Regions from separate parts of the Rhizobium sp. AP16 genome, predicted to be linked through region 1. Evidence: riboswitches for the same ligand, from Rfam matches in the RefSeq annotation. Region 1 holds a riboswitch; the other holds the start of a gene.
What was found. A riboswitch is a leader RNA that binds a small molecule or an ion and turns the genes downstream of it on or off. The one in region 1 is predicted to bind cobalamin.
Positions count from the first base shown of each region.

Region 2: linked by a shared signal. The riboswitch ahead of metE (5-methyltetrahydropteroyltriglutamate--homocysteine S-methyltransferase) and the one ahead of PMI03_RS07005 (ABC transporter substrate-binding protein) in region 1 are both predicted to bind cobalamin.

Region 1 covers NZ_AJVM01000009.1:56,950-64,834, forward strand. Annotated here, with positions in the region: gene PMI03_RS06985 (PLP-dependent aminotransferase family protein) at 1-758, shown strand, start outside; gene PMI03_RS06990 (class I SAM-dependent methyltransferase) at 749-1,528, opposite strand; gene PMI03_RS06995 (ABC transporter ATP-binding protein) at 1,531-2,361, opposite strand; gene PMI03_RS07000 (iron ABC transporter permease) at 2,358-3,386, opposite strand; gene PMI03_RS07005 (ABC transporter substrate-binding protein) at 3,383-4,414, opposite strand; cobalamin riboswitch at 4,598-4,833, opposite strand; gene PMI03_RS07010 (bifunctional sugar phosphate isomerase/epimerase/4-hydroxyphenylpyruvate dioxygenase family protein) at 5,161-7,050, opposite strand; gene PMI03_RS07015 (shikimate dehydrogenase) at 7,056-7,874, opposite strand; gene PMI03_RS07020 (ABC transporter ATP-binding protein) at 7,875-7,885, opposite strand, start outside.
Region 2 covers NZ_AJVM01000074.1:153,942-161,826, forward strand. Annotated here, with positions in the region: gene metE (5-methyltetrahydropteroyltriglutamate--homocysteine S-methyltransferase) at 1-1,888, opposite strand, end outside; cobalamin riboswitch at 1,989-2,203, opposite strand; gene PMI03_RS31215 (hypothetical protein) at 2,449-2,805, shown strand; gene PMI03_RS25765 (response regulator transcription factor) at 2,900-3,508, opposite strand; gene PMI03_RS25770 (sensor histidine kinase) at 3,511-4,575, opposite strand; gene PMI03_RS25775 (AAA-associated domain-containing protein) at 4,701-6,032, opposite strand; gene PMI03_RS25780 (ABC transporter permease subunit) at 6,056-7,816, opposite strand.

The sequences.
Region 1 (7,885 bases):
TGCGTCTTCTGGATATTTTCGAAGATCGCGGCACGCGCATCATCCCCGTGCAGTGCGATTCCGAAGGCCCCCTGCCTTCATCATTACAAGCGGCGATGGAACATCGACCGGTAGCCTTCATCTTCCAGCCGCGCCTGCATTCGGTCACCGGCCAGACCATCAGCCGCCAGCGCATGGACGCTCTGGAGCGCATCCTCAGAGATACCGATACGCTGATCGTCGAGGATGATGGCATGGGCGATATCTCCGCCGCGCCGCGCCATTCACTCGGGCACCGTTTTCCCGATCGGGTGATCCACATTTTCTCCTTTTCGAAGACACATGGGCCGGATCTGCGTCTCGCCGTGCTGTCAAGCTCGCGGGCAATTATCGAGCAGATCCAGTCCTACCGGAGCTTCAGCGCCGGCTGGACAAGCCGCATTCTGCAAGCCGCGACCGCCTGGCTGCTGCGCGACGAGGCAACGCAGGATACGCTGCATCAAGCACGCGCCATCTATCAGACCCGACGCGACAACCTTATCGGCGCCTTGCGAGACAGAGGCGTCGACGCGGCACAGGGCCACGGCCTTTGTGCCTGGATTCCCGTTTCGTCCGAACCCTTCGCGATGGTTACCTTGGCTGCGCGCGGCATCGCCGTTCATCCCGGTGCGAAATTCTCCAACCTGCCGAGCAATCACCTGCGCATTGCAACTGCCACCCTCACGGACCGCTGCGAGGAGGTTGCAAGCTCGATTGCGCTGTCCGCTGTTTATGACTGAGGCCGTCTGCAACAAAGTACGAAACGCCGATAAGGCAGGGTGCGCAACCGGTTCCTCAGATCAGCGGTCTGCCGCTGGGCCGTCGCGATCGGCTGGTGGGAACCGATTTCCATGCCCTCGAAGCCTGCCGCTTCGATCAGCGGCGTAAGTCTTTCCGCGGTAAGGCCGGCACCAAACGGCAGCCGTTCCATGATGCTCTGATGCCGGTCGCTCATCGCGCCGTCGTAGTGGGGATCGATCCCGGCGATGCGGTCGATCAGGCCGATGGCGAAGGAGGCGAACCGTCCGACAAGCGTCGGCTTTGCCCAATCGCCGTCAAAGATCAGCAGTTTCCCGCCCGGCTTCAGAACCCGATACCAGTCCGCAAATGCTTGCTCCGGCTCCGTCAGCGTCCAGACAAGATGACGGCAGACGACGGCATCATAACGCGCATCCGGTTCCATCGTCCGTTCCGCGTCAGCGAGGATAAAGCGCACACCTTCCCGCTCGGCATGTTTATGGCGGGCAACCGCAAGCATCGCTTCGGAGAAATCGAGCGCCGTCACCTGATGCCCGCGAGAAAGCAGCACGTTTGTCACTTCGCCAGTGCCGCAGGCAAGCTCGAGCACCTTTTGCGGTTCGCGGCCAAGACCGCGCTGAACCGCAGTGGCCCATGCATTCAGTTCCGGCCCAGGAGGAATGCGATGACCGAAGGCAAGGTCGAAAGTTTTCGACCGTTCGGACCAGTACTCGCGGATGTCTTCCTTCAGATGATGATTGCGGCCCTGCATGTTTACGACGCCCTAACCTTGGCGCTTTCAAGCTGAGCCTCATCGATGACCCGCAATGGCCGGCGTGGAACTGCCGACGCCCGGTAGCGGATAAAGCAACCGCCATCACTATCATGCTCCACCTCCACCTCCACGCCGAACACATCGCGGATGCATTCGGCCGTCAGCACTTCATTCGGCGTACCGAGTGCCACCAGCCGCCCGCCGTTCATGACGGCAAGGCGATCACAGAACATGGCAGCGTGATTGAGGTCGTGCAGGGCCGCGACCACGGTCAGATCCTGCCGGCGCACGAGATCGAGCAGGCCGATCTGGTGACCGATGTCGAGATGGTTCGTCGGCTCGTCGAGGAGCAGGATCTTCGGCTGCTGCGCGAGCGCGCGGCCGATATGCAGCCGCTGGCGCTCGCCGCCCGAAAGCGTGTGCCACAGCCGGCCGGAAAGATGGAGCATGTCGACATTGGTAAGGGCAGCTTCGACGATCGCGTCATCCGTCGCCGACCAAGGCGACAACGCTCCGAGATAGGGCGTGCGGCCGAGTTCTACGGCCTGTCTGGCGGTAATCCGCTCCCCGGTGTCTGCCTGTTGCTCCACCAAGGCCAGACGCCGAGAAAGCTCGCGCCGGCCGAGAGAGCGGATTGGCGTGCCGTCCACAAAAATCTCGCCGGTCTTCGGCTTGCGGATGCCGGACAGCATCAGCATCAGGCTGGTCTTGCCCGATCCATTCGGCCCGATGATGCCGAGAAACTCGCCTGTGCGAACATCAAGCGATATGTCCCGCACGATGGCTTGCCCACCGGCATTCCACGAAACATTCCTTGCCGACAGGGTCATGCGCGCGCCCTCTTCTGGCTCAAAATCAAGGCGAAGGCGGGCGCGCCGACAAGAGCGGTGATCACTCCGATCGGCAGGACCTGGCCATGGATCAGCGTGCGCGACAGGATATCAGCCGCGATCATGAAAATGGCGCCGATCAGAGCAGCTGCCGGCAGAAGCACGCCATGACGGACGCCGACCAACATCCGCGCCGCGTGCGGTATGACCAGCCCGACAAAGCCGATGGAGCCGACGATGGACACCATGACAGCGGTCATCATCGCGGATGTGCCCACGAGCACCAGATAGGTACGGCGCACCGAAATACCGAGCGAAGCTGCCGATTCTGCCCCAAAGGTAAACGCGTCGAGCGACCGGGCATGCCAGAGGCAAACGACAAGCCCCAATAGCGCAGCCGGGATTGCCAGCCAGGCGTCGGGCCAACGCACACCGGAGAGATTGCCGAGCAGCCAGAACATGATGCCGCGCGCCTGTTCGGCCGTCGCCGCCTTGGTGACAATGAAGGAGGTGAGCGCGTTGAAGAGTTGCGAGCCCACGACCCCTGCCAGGATGATCGCGGCCGTTCCGCGCCCCGCCCTGACAGCCAGCAATGCGACGAGAGCGAAGGCGACGAGCGCACCGAGGAAAGCCCCCATCGGCATCGTCAGGAAACCCGCGCCCAGACCGAGGATCGCGACACCGACGGCGCCGGTAGAGGCGCCGGCGGAAATGCCGAGGATGTAAGGATCGGCCAGCGGATTGCGCAGCAGCGATTGCAGCACGACACCGGACAGGGCAAGCGCCGTGCCGCAACAGGCGGCCACCACCGCGCGGCTCAGCCGATAGCTCCAGACGATACCCTCATCGATCGGCTCGAGCGGATAGCCAGCACCCCAAAGCCGATTGGCCACGGTCTTGGCGACGGTCTCAAGCGGGATCGAGGTCTCGCCGATCGCCGCACCCAGCCAGAGCGCGGCAACAAGAATGGCGAGCGCCAAGGCGACGGCACCCGTTCGTCCGATCGATGAAAGGGCGCGGTTCACTGCGTCAGGCCGGCCGCGGCGATAGCATCAGCAAGTGCCTCGATGCCTTCGATCGTACGGATGGTCGGGTTCATCGCCTGCGCATCCATCTCGAAGACATGGCCACTTTTGACGGCGGGCATCAGGCTCGCGACAGGGTCCTTTTCCAGGAATTTGCGCTTGGCCTCCGCGCTATCCAGCGGATAGCGACGGCGTTCCATCGCAGCCGCCACGATCATGCTTGGATTGGCCTTGGCAATCGTCTCCCAGCCGACCGTCGGCCACTCATCATCGGTCTCGATGATATTCTTGATGCCGAGCGCCGACATGATGTAGCCCGGCGCGCCATTGCGGCCCGCCACGTAGGGATCGGCATCCTTGGCGCTGGAGAACCAGAAGACGGCAGAAAGCTTGCCCTGTGCGGAAGAAACCTTGGCGCGGGCTGCCGCTTCGCGCTGCTTGAGATCGGCGACCACTTCCTCGCCTTTGTCCTGCACATTGTAGATCTTCGCGAGATCGCGGATCTCCTGATAGACGAGATCCATAGTGAAGACCTGATGGCGGACGCCATCGCTGGAGCCGGAGTTCTCCTTGCCGACGCAATCGGACGGCGATGTATAGACCGGGATGCCTAGCTCCTCGAACTGTTCCGGCTTGGCGACCACGCCTTCCGGTCCCACCTGCCACTGGAACTGAACGGTGACGATATCCGGCTTCTTTCCGACGACGCTTTCGAAGCTCGGATCGTTGTCGGCAAGGCGCTCGATCTTGGCGTTGACGTCCTCATAGCCCTTGAGAACCGGTCCAACCCAGAGTGCGGTGCCGACCACCTTGTCGGCAACACCGAGGCTGTAGAGGATTTCCGTTGTGCTCTGGCCGATAGAGACCGTGCGCGACGGCGCCTTCTGGATGGTGATCTGCCGGCCGCAGTTCTGGAGCGTAAGAGGGTAGCTGGTTTCCGCAGCTCCCGCCTGCCCCGGCAAGCCGGCGACGATCAACGACATCGCGAATAGGCCGGCGCGCAATGGCCGCTTGAAAATGGTCTTCATCATAATTCCCCGAAGTGATGTGAACGCCGCCCGAAAAGGGCGGTGGTGAAAGTCAGAATGCCCAACAGGCATTCCGAGCGGTCGAATGATCGTCAAAATTCGGGGAAGGCAGCGCATCAAGGCGCTGCGAAGCGTGAAGGATGGTCATGTCCTGCTCCTGTTTCGGGCATCCCCGCCCGTGACAATGGATAGATCTTCGACGGCAGGTCTCCTGGCTCACGGATATCAGTCGTCCATCTGCCTTCCCGCGCCTGATCGGCGTAGTGGCATGGCGCCTTTCGGCACCACGAGGATGGACGGCAATCCGCTTACAGTTGCGGGGGCAGCCACGGTCTTGGTCCCTTTTGGGTCGTCCTCACCGTGTTCCCTATTAATCCCCTCGGAGTCATCGTCGGGGAACCGTCGCTTCCAGTTATGCCAAGCACGACGGTTGCGTCAAGCCGCGAAGTCGCCCACTTGAAAATACCCCTCGCGGCCAAGCCTCCGACCATCATCGATCTGGATATCATGATAAATTCCCATAGTTACGTAATAACATTACGTTTGCTACCAAACTTTCTGAGAGCTGTCCAGTTTGCACGATCCGTTTTATGAAATGCTGTGGAATAGTCGCCGAGACTGGCGTGACTAAGCAATGCGATAGGTGACGGCTGCCTGCCGGTTTGGCGCAGATATGATGATCGGGCTACAGATATCTCGGGCTTGATTTCATACGAAATCCGGACTGAGGCACCGTGATACCAAGTTCACTCCCTTGGAAGGCCCTCCGGCCGGAGATGCTTCTTGAGCGCGGCGATGCGGAAGATGGCGTTCGGAGCGCCATATCCCCGATAGTCATTGCGCTGAACGATCTCGAAGAAGAAGCCCTCACCGAAGGTGCCGCTATAGAGCTGAAAGAATTCGCCATGCTCGTCACGGTCATAGAGAATATTCTCCACTTTCAGCCGCTCAGTCAGCTCAGGATCGAGACCAAAGCGGGCTTCGACGTCACCGTAATAGTTCGGCGAGATCGGCAGAGGCTGAAAACCATTCTTCCGCAGCGCTTCGGCCGTCTTGAAGATGTCGGCGGTCTGGAAAGCGAGGTGCTGTACGCCAGAGCCGAATTTTTCTGCGATGAAGTGACCGGCCAGCGTGCGGCGGTTCTCTGCCCCGTTCAAAGTAATCCGCAGCGTGCCGGCGTCATTCTCCACCACCTGGCTGCGCACCACGCCGGCCGGATCGATGATGTCGACCATCGGCGTCTTGTGGGTCTCGAAGATCGAACTGTAGAAGAGAAGCCAGGTCAGCATCTCGTCATAGGCAACCGTCTGGGCGATATGGTCGACATGCAGGAGGTGGGCCGGAGCGACCTCCACGTCGTCCTCGACGGTCAGAAAATCGATTTCGGCGAAATGGCCGAGATCGCCCTTGTCGTCGATGAGATAGATCAATCCGCCGCCCACGCCGCGGATCGCCGGCATCTCCACTTCGCCCGGGGCAACCGGCTGGCCGAAGGGCTCGGCGCCGAGAGCGACCGCCCGAGCAAGCGCGGCCTGGGCATCGTCTACGATGAGCGCCATCGCATAGGCCGAAGTGCCATGTACGGCGAAGGAAGAATTGGCAAATCCGGCGCTGTCGGTATTGACGAGAATACGGATATCGCCCTGCTGAAAGAGGCTCACCGTCTTCGTCCTATGCACCGCCACCTTGCGGAAGCCGAGCGTGCGCAGGAGACCGATGAGATCGCCCGCATCTTCCTCGTCGGCGGAAAATTCCACGAAACCCACACCTTTGACAGAAGCCCGGTCAGGCATGGCCGCGACACTCAGGCCGCGGGCATTGGGATTGCGGCGTACCTGGTCGCCAAGATAGATCAGCGAGCGATATCCGTCAGCCGCGATCGAGCGCGACGAGCCGCCGCGGAACTGGTCGTTGAAGATCTCCAGTGAGAAATAGCCGTCATAGCCGGTCTCGGCAACAGCGATCGCGAAGGCCGTCACCGGCAGATCGCCCTCGCCGGGCATGTTGCGGAAGTGCCGGCTCCAATAGAGCAGGTCCATGTCGATGAGCGGCGCATCCGCCAGCTGGACGATGAAGATCTTGTCCTTCGGAATGGAGCGGATCGAGTTGATGTCGATCTTCCTCGACAGCGTGTGAAAACTGTCGAGGATCAGGCCGATATTGGGATGGTCGGCGCGGCGCACGATTTCCCAGGCGTCACGATGGTCGTTGATGTGCCGCCCCCAGGCCAGCGCCTCGTAGCCGACCTTCAGGCCGCGTTTCGCGGCGCGCTCGCCGAGTTCATGGAAATCGGCCGCCGCCCGATCGATACCCCCGAGCGAAGCCGGCGAGACATTGGAACAGACCAGCACGAGATCGGTGCCGAGTTCCTGCATAATATCGAACTTGCGTTCTGCCCGGTCGAAGGTCCGCGACCGCAGCGGCTCCTGCATGCCCTCGAAATCGCGGAAGGGCTGAAAGAGCGTGATCTCCAGCCCGTGGTCGCGCACCATCCGCCCGACATCCGCCGGACTGCCGTCGAAGGCCAGGAAATCGTTCTCGAAGATTTCCACTCCGTTGAATCCCGCCCGCGCAATCGCCTCAAGCTTTTCCGGCAGTTCGCCGCTGATCGATACAGTCGCAATCGACGTCTTCATTGTGGTCAAACCTCCGTGTCGGGGTTGAGTCCCCAGAATGATATCTGCGCTTCGAGCTGCGCGAGCGTCATTTGCGCACCGGGCTGTATGCGGATGCCGCGCGCCTCGGCCGCCCGCAGCCAGTCGGTTACCTCAGGCTTGGTCACCGCTTCCGCGACCATCTGCAAATCGGGAAGAGAATCGAGCGGGAAAGGATGAGGATCGGCGACCGACATGCCGGTCGGCGACGCGTTAATGGCGATATCCACCTTCAGATCGTCCGGAAGATGATCGAACACGGCAATCGCCGGATGATCTGTCCGTATCCGGTCGACGATGGCTAGGCTCTTGGCCGGATCCCTCTCGATAACGACGATGGCGGCCGCACCGGCTTCCGCCAGCGCATGGTTGATCGCTGAACCCGCGCCGCCGGCACCGACCACCAACACGGCTTTGCCGCTGACGGCCATGCCATTCTGCTCTAGGGCACCGATCATGGCCACCCCATCAAGCATGTCCCCGCTCAAGCTCCCATCGCCATTGCGCCGGATGGTATTGACCGCCCCGGCTTTTCGGGCTCGCGGGGTCAGCTCATCCACAGCGGAAAACGCGACCAGCTTATGCGGCATGGTGACGGACAATCCGGCGCAATTGCCGGCGCCGCGCAGGCTCTCGATAAAGGCACGTACACGCTCCGGCTCGATATCGACCGGCACCATGACCGCATCGACATGATGCGCGGCAAACCATTCGTTCATCGGAACCGGCGACTTCACCTGCCGCACCGGATGTCCGATCAGAGGAACGAAGCGGGTGTTGCCCGCTATCGAGGGAACCGCGGACATTCAGGCCTCCT
Region 2 (7,885 bases), on a different contig from region 1:
TTCGCAGCGGCAGACCCTCGCGCAAGGCTGCCTCGTCTATCTGGATCATCGAGGCGCCTGCCTCTTCAAGGTCGGCAACCTCGTCCCGGATCGCAAGGGCAATCTGGCGGCACACCGCGCTTCGCGGAAGATCGTTACGCACAAAAGACCAGTTCAGGATCGTTACCGGCCCGGTCAGCATGCCCTTGACGGGCTTTTCCGTGAGAGACTGGGCGTAACGCCACCATTGGACCGTCATCGCCCTTGGGCGGGATACGTCGCCATAGATGACCGGCGGGCGCACATAGCGCGAGCCGTAACTCTGGACCCAGGCATGCTGGGTGAACGCGAACCCGGAAAGCTGCTCCCCGAAATATTGGACCATGTCGTTGCGTTCGAACTCACCGTGAACGAGGACATCCAGGCCGATTTTCTCCTGCCAGCGGATTGCCGATTCCGTCTCTTTTCTCAGGAAGGCATCGTAGTCCACATAGCTCATGGTTCCCTTCCCATGCGCGGCTCGGGCCTTGCGCACCTCGGCCGTCTGCGGGAACGACCCGATCGTCGTGGTTGGGAACAGGGGCAGTTTGAGCCGTTTTTCCTGGATAGCCTTGCGACGAAGGAACGCGTTTTGTCTGCGCTTTATGGAAGCGTCGAGGCCCTTGATACGACCATCGACCACGGGATCGTGAACCTTCGGCGAGGATGCCCGCGATGCCGCGGCAGTGGCAGAAGCCGCAAGGGCGTCGCCGATGGCGTTTCGTCCGTCGGACAGACCGCGCCCAAGAGCTACGACCTCGTCGAGCTTCTGTGTCGCGAAAGCCAGCCAGCGTCCAAGATCGGCATCGAGCGCCGTCTCGAGCTCAAGATCGATCGGCACATGGAGAAGTGAGCAGGAAGGCGCGATTTGTACCCGGTCGGCTCCAATCGCGGCAACGACCGGCTCCAGATGATCCAGGGCTTTCACAAGATCGCCCCGCCAGATGTTGCGGCCGTCGATGACGCCGAGTGACAGAACGCGATTTGGCGGAAGCTTCGCCAGGACTTCGCTCAATTGTTCCGGCGCTCGGACGAGATCGATATGCAGCCCCGCCATGGGACTGGCGAGTACGATGGGCAGGTTATCGCCGATCGCTCCGAAATAGGTGGCGACCATGATCTTGAGGTTGGGCACCAGTTTGTGGAAAGCCTCATAGGCGTGTGCGAAAGCGCTCCTGTCTTCGTCGGTCAGATCAAGCACGAGCGCTGGCTCGTCGATCTGGACCCAGTCCGCGCCGGCCGCGCTCAGTTCGGCGAGTATCCTCGCATAGACGGGAAGCAGCCGGTCCAGAAGCCGGATCGGCTCGAAATCCTCCTCCTTGCTCTTGGCGAGCTTCAACAAGGTGATCGGCCCCAGCAAGACCGGGCGCGTATGGATTCCCAGCGCCCTTGCTTCCCGGAACATTTCCAGCGGCCTGTTGGCCGTCAGCTCGAAAGCCTGGTCCGGCCCAATTTCCGGAACCATGTAGTGATAGTTGGTGTCGAACCATTTGGTCATCTCGAGCGCCGGCGCGCCTTGATGATGGTGGACATGGCCGCAATCGCCATGGCCGCCGCCCGTCGATCCGCGTGCCATGGCGAAGTAGGTGTCGAGATCGACCGGGCCTCCCCTCCAGCCGTAGAGCGCCGGGATGGCGCCGACCATGACGGCGGTATCGAGGACATGATCGTAAAGCGAGAAGTCGTTGGAGGGAATTACGGCGATCCCCTTCTCCTTCTGTAGCCGCCAATTGTCGGCGCGAAGTGTCTTGGCGACATCGAAAAGAGCGGCGCGGTCCGATTGCCTGGACCAGCAGGATTCCAGAGCGAATTTCAATTCGCGGTGTCGTCCGATGCGTGGAAAGCCGAGATTCGCAGTCAGTATGGTCATTTTCCTTACCCCGAGGGTTGTGGGCAAGGCATTGGAATGACGCATCGACGAAAGGCACAGGGGTGCCGATCGCAAAGCGGCACACCGGGACACCCCGCCCGTGGACGTTATCTATCGCGGCAGGTCTCCTGGCTTGCGGGTCGTCACCACCATCCTGTCTTCCCGAGGCGTCTTCCTCAGTGACTTTGATCGGATGGCGGCTCACCGCCTACAGTTGCGGGGGCAGCTCCGGCATGGACATTGCAGATGTCTTGACCGAATTCCCTCTTAGCTCCGGATCAGACGATCCGCAGAACCACGATGGCACGCAGGATGTCGGAATGTGTTGCTGTCGTCAAGAGATATAAAGATATCTTTATATGATCCTGCGACGCTTCTGGCGGACGCTTGCCTTCACGGCACGCAACCCTAGTTTTCATATCTGGGGAAATGCAGCATTATGGGGCGATGCTTTTGGAGACGATCGCGTTGGGACTGTATGAACGGTTTGTTCGGATAGCGTTCATGTAGAGTGCAATATCACCCATCCATGCCATCGATATCAGAGTGAGGAGCGAAGGATGTTTAGACGTTTTGCACGAGTTTCTTTCATCGCGTTGGCCGGCTTGGCCGCAACGCAGTTGATGCCATCTGTCGCCATGGCGCAGTATTACGGCGACGATGATGGATACAGGCAGCCGCCAAGATGGGACCGCCGCCAGGATCAGGACTGGGATGGCCCGCGCAGAGATCGTGACCGTGGTGACCGTGGTGGTTGCAGCCGGCGCGACCTTATGGATGCCGCCCGCCAGGAAGGTTTCCGCCGCATTGATTCGGTCGAAAACAATGGGCGACGCATTGTTGTCCGTGGCTGGAATGATGGCGGTCCCGACCGCATGGTCTTTGCCAATCGACGCGGCTGCCCGGCCCTCAATTGAGGCTCCGGTATCATCCGCCGCGACCAATGTAGGCGGCGGGCCAAAGCATAATGCCAAGGCACGGTTTTGATCGTGCCTTGGACAGACATTCCGACTATCCGAGCGCGTCGGCCATTCTGATGAGATCGGCGACGGATCCCGCCTGCATCTTGCGCATCGCCTGGCCGCGATGGACCTTCACGGTGATTTCGCTGAGGCCGAGTTCGGCGGCGATCTGCTTGTTGAGGCGTCCGCGGGCGACAAGCGCCATCACTTCACGCTCGCGCGCCGTCAGCGTCGCAAATCGCTCCCGCAAATCGGTCGTAGCAGCGTCCTGGCGAAGCCGGGTGCGATCCTTTTCCAAAGCTTGCCGAATGGCGTCGAGAAGATCCTGTTCCCGAAAGGGCTTGAGCAGAAACTCCACCGCCCCGGCCTTCATCGCCCTCACGGACATCGGCACATCGCCGTGGCCGGTCAGGAATATGATGGGCAGGGGATTGCCGGTTCTTGCCAGCTCGTCCTGGAAATCAAGGCCGCTTGCATCCGGCATCCTGACGTCAAGGACAAGGCAGGACGGACCGTCGGATCGTCGATGCTTCAGGAAATCCCGTGGCGATGCGAAGCTGCTGACGTCATAGCCGACTGAGCGCAGGAGGCTGTCCAGCCCATCCCGGACGGAGGGATCGTCGTCGATGACATAAATGGTCGGTTTCTGCTCCGGCATGATCATCCTCTTGCTCCGGTATCCGACGGCAGGATGAAGCCGAACACCGCGCCATGCGGGAAGTTGGGCGCCGTATAGACCGCACCGCCATGCGCCTCGACGATCGACCGGCTGATCGCCAGCCCCATCCCCATTCCTGTCGTCTTGGTCGTGAAGAAGGCTTCGAACATCCTGTCGGAAGCGGCTGGCGGCACGCCCATGCCGGTGTCGCGCACGCTGATGGTTATCTTCCTGTCGTCAGCTGCGGCGCTGACCAGCAGTTCGCGTTTCTCCGCATCGACGCCCGCCATCGCTTCGATGGCATTGATGACGAAGTTCAGGATCACCTGCTGCAGCTGAACCCGGTCGCCCGTCACGGATGGTAGATCATTGGCAAGTTCGGTGCGCAGCAGGATATGGTTTTCGCGGATATCGCTACGGACGAGCGCCAGCGCTTCCGAGATCGTCTCGGCCATGTCGATGCTGTCGCGCGATGGAGATGTTCGCGCAACGAGGCTGCGGACACGGCCGATCACCTCGCCGGCGCGACCGGCATCCTTGACGATCCTGTCGAGCGCGCGCCGGGCCTCCTCCTGGTCGGGAGGCGTTGCCGACAGCCAGCGGAGCGCCGCATTGCCATTGGCCACGATCGCGGTGATCGGCTGGCTGACCTCATGGGCGATGGAGGTGCTGAGTTCGCCCATCGTCATGATGCGCGACATGCGTGCGAGTTCGGATTGCGCCTGTCTGGCTCTTGCCTCGGTCGCCTCGATCCTGATCGCCAGATAGGTGGTCGCGGCGATCGCGAGCAGGCTTATGGCCCCGTTCACCGTGCCGGATTGGGAATCGCCATGTCGTGTCAGACAATAGCTGACTATGGTGAGGACGGCACAGACGATCCCCACGACCATGACGGCTCCAGGCCGGCCGGATCGCACGGAGATGAGGATCACCGAGACATAGAGCACCGCAAAGGCGATCTCCAGATTGGTCACCGTGTCGGCAACAAAGATCAGGGCGGCGAGCAGCGTAATGCCCAGCCACATCAAGGGCGCCTCGACCAGATATCGCAGGACCTCGCGCCTCATGTTGCCTTACCCTTCTCACACGAATCCGCCGCCGCACGTGCGACGGCAGGGTGCACGATCGGAAAGCCATGAGCAATGCCGACCATTGCGGAGTGCCAATGGTCGGCCATGATCGAGTGTCGCCCTCAACTTGGGTTTTCGAGTGTGAACAGGTCGGCATTCTCGTCATAAGCAAAATATTCGGCGTAACGAGCCCAGTTTGTCACGGCTTTCAGCGTGGTATCGGCATAGTCCTCCGACATGTAGTCCTCGAGCTCGTCGCGAAAACGCCGGGCCGGCGCGCGGTGCGTCGGCCGCTCGTCGAGAACACGGCGGATATGGGCGGCAAGCGGCACATAGGTGGCGAGATGCTGCTCGAACAGGCGCTTGCGTTCGTCGACATCGCTGTCGAAGAAGCGCAGGCCCGGTGCCGTCAGTCGAATGTCGCCACCTTCCAGATCGGCAAAGCGTAGCAGTTGTAGTGTCTCGGCGACGGGGAAAAGATCGTCGATGTCGAGATGGAGATGCGTGGCAAGCGGTGGCAAGTCCGCCTGTCCCCGATAAGGTTCGGCCGCGACCGTCTCGATCAGGCCGGACAGCAGGTTGGTCGATACCCGCGGCAGGGCCATGGCTATTCCCGTTCCTGGGAAAAGCCCATCGCGCGCCGTCGTGCCGGTTTTCGCGGTCATCCTTGCATAGATATCTTCGACCAGCATCCGGAAGGTGGGATCGAGACGGTTGCGCGGCTGCGGTAGGTCGACGCGAATTTCGGCGATGACGCGACCGGGGTTCGACCCGAAGATCAGGATGCGGTCGCACATCAGCACGGCCTCTTCGATATTGTGCGTCACCATCAGGATGGATTCGATCGGCATCCGGCCTTCGCACCACAGATCGAGCAGATCGGTGCGCAGTGTCTCGGCCGTCAGCACGTCGAGCGCCGAGAAGGGCTCGTCCATCAGCAGCACCTTCGGGCGCACGACGAGGGCGCGCGCAAGGCCGACACGCTGGCGCATGCCGCCTGAGAGTTCCTTCGGATAGGCGCTTTCGAAACCGTCTAGGCCGATGAGGTCGATGGCGGCAAGTGCCCGCTTGCGCCGCTCGGCCGGTGCTACGCCCTGGGCTTCAAGGCCAAGTTCGACATTCTGCAGGACCGAAAGCCAGGGGAAGAGCGCGAAACTCTGAAAAACAACGGAGACGCCCGAGTTGGGACCGGTCACGGGCTTGCCTTCGAAGGTGACTTCGCCCTTGCTCGGCCGGATCAGGCCGGCGATCGCCCGCAGCAGCGTCGACTTACCGGAACCGGACCGCCCAAGCAGTCCGACGATCTCGGCGGAGCGAAGCTCCAGATCGACATTGTCCAGCACGACCAGCGAGCCGGATGCGCCCTTGTCGTAGATTTGGCAGACCTGCTTGGCCGATACCAGCGGGGCGGCTTCGGCAATTCCTGCCTTTTTCGTGAGTATGGTGTTTTCCATGATTGTTACTCCGACTGGAATGGTTAGTTGAGACGCAGGCGGCGTTCGGCGAAGACGTAGAGCGGTCGCCAGAGGGTTCTGTTCAAAAGCGTGACGAAGAGCGACATGACCGCGATGCCGAGGATGACGCGCTGGTAGTCGCCGGCCTCCGTGGCCTTGGCGATGTAGGAGCCGAGGCCGAAGGCCTCGAGCTTGGTGTGGCCCCAGCTCACCACCTCGGCGACGATGCTGGCATTCCACGAGCCGCCCGATGCCGTCAGCGCGCCGGTGACGTAGTAGGGAAAGATCCCCGGCAGAATGGCGCGCCGCCACCAGGTCCAGGACCGCAGCTGGTAGACCGAGCAAGCTTCCTTTAGATCCGTCGGAAAGGCACTGGCGCCGGCGATGACGTTGAAGAGGATGTACCATTGCGTGCCGAGCACCATCAGCGGCGAGAGCCAGATGTTCGGGCTCGCTCCGGTCGCGACGATTGCTATGACCGCGAAGGGAAACAGCACATTGGCGGGAAAGGCCGCGAGGAACTGCGCCACCGGCTGAACACGCTCGGCAACGGCCGGCCTGAGGCCGATCCAGACGCCGATCGGCACCCAGATCACGGACGCCACCGCAATCAGCACAAGTACGCGCAGCAGCGTGACGAGACCGCCGCTGAAGGCTTCCCACGCGTCGCTCCATGTGAGCGTCTGGCTCACGAAGGCAAACGCAGTCCAGATGCCCCAGATGCCGATACCTGCGATCAGAACGAACCACGCGTAATCGAGCATTCGTGTAGCCACGGCATTGTTGTGCCTGACGACCGGCGCCTTTCGGGGCATGGCCGGCAGTCGGACGAGCATCAGGCTGCCCCATGCCCAGGCAAGCGGTCCCATCAGGTATTTCAGCAGGCGCGTGCGCTGGATCAGCGAATAGACCCATGAGCGGGGCTTCTCCTGCCCAGCCGTCTGCTCGAAGCGGAATTTGTCGGCCCAGGCGACGATCGGCCGGAACAGCAGCTGGTCGTAGAGCACGATGACGACGCCCATTGCGAGGACTGCCCAGCTCACTGCTGCAAAATCCTGCTTGTCGATGGCAACCGCCAGCCAGGAGCCGAGGCCCGGCAGCTGCACCGTGGTATTGCCGACGGTGATCGCTTCGGAGGCGACGACGAAGAACCAGCCGCCGGACATCGACATCATCGTGTTCCAGATCAGCCCGGGCGCCGAAAAAGGCGCTTCCAGCCGCCAGAACCGCTGCCAGGCGGAAAGACCGAAACCACGGCTCACCTCGTCGAGATCGCGCGGCACAGTTCGCAGCGACTGATAGAAGGAAAAGGCCATGTTCCAGGCCTGGCTGGTGAAGATCGCGAAGACCGACGCACATTCGGCGCCAAGCTGGCTTCCCGGGAAGATCCCCATGAAGAAGGTGACGGTGAATGTCAGAAAGCCCAGCACCGGCACGGATTGCAGGATATCGAGGGCAGGGATGATGATCATCTCCGCCCGCCGGCTTTTGGCGGCCAGCGTTGCGAAAACGAAGGTGAAGACGAGCGAGGCCCCGATTGCCGCGAACATCCGCAACGTCGTGCGCAGGGCATATTCCGGCAGCCGCGCGGGATCGAGCGAGATGGGGGTGTTTGCCAACCCGTCCAGCGGCGCCCGCATTTCGGCAGCGCCATGCACAGCGAGCACGGCCAGCGCCGCGACGAAAGCGAAGGCGACGAGATCGTAGCCGTTCGGCAAAATGCGGGTTCGTGCCAGTTCGGCAACGGCGCTGTGCCCCCGGCGATCATTGGAAAGAAAGACCATGTGATGACCTCATGGAAAAATTGGAGAGTGTCGGCGATATGCCCGCGTGATGTGATGGCGGTCGCAGCG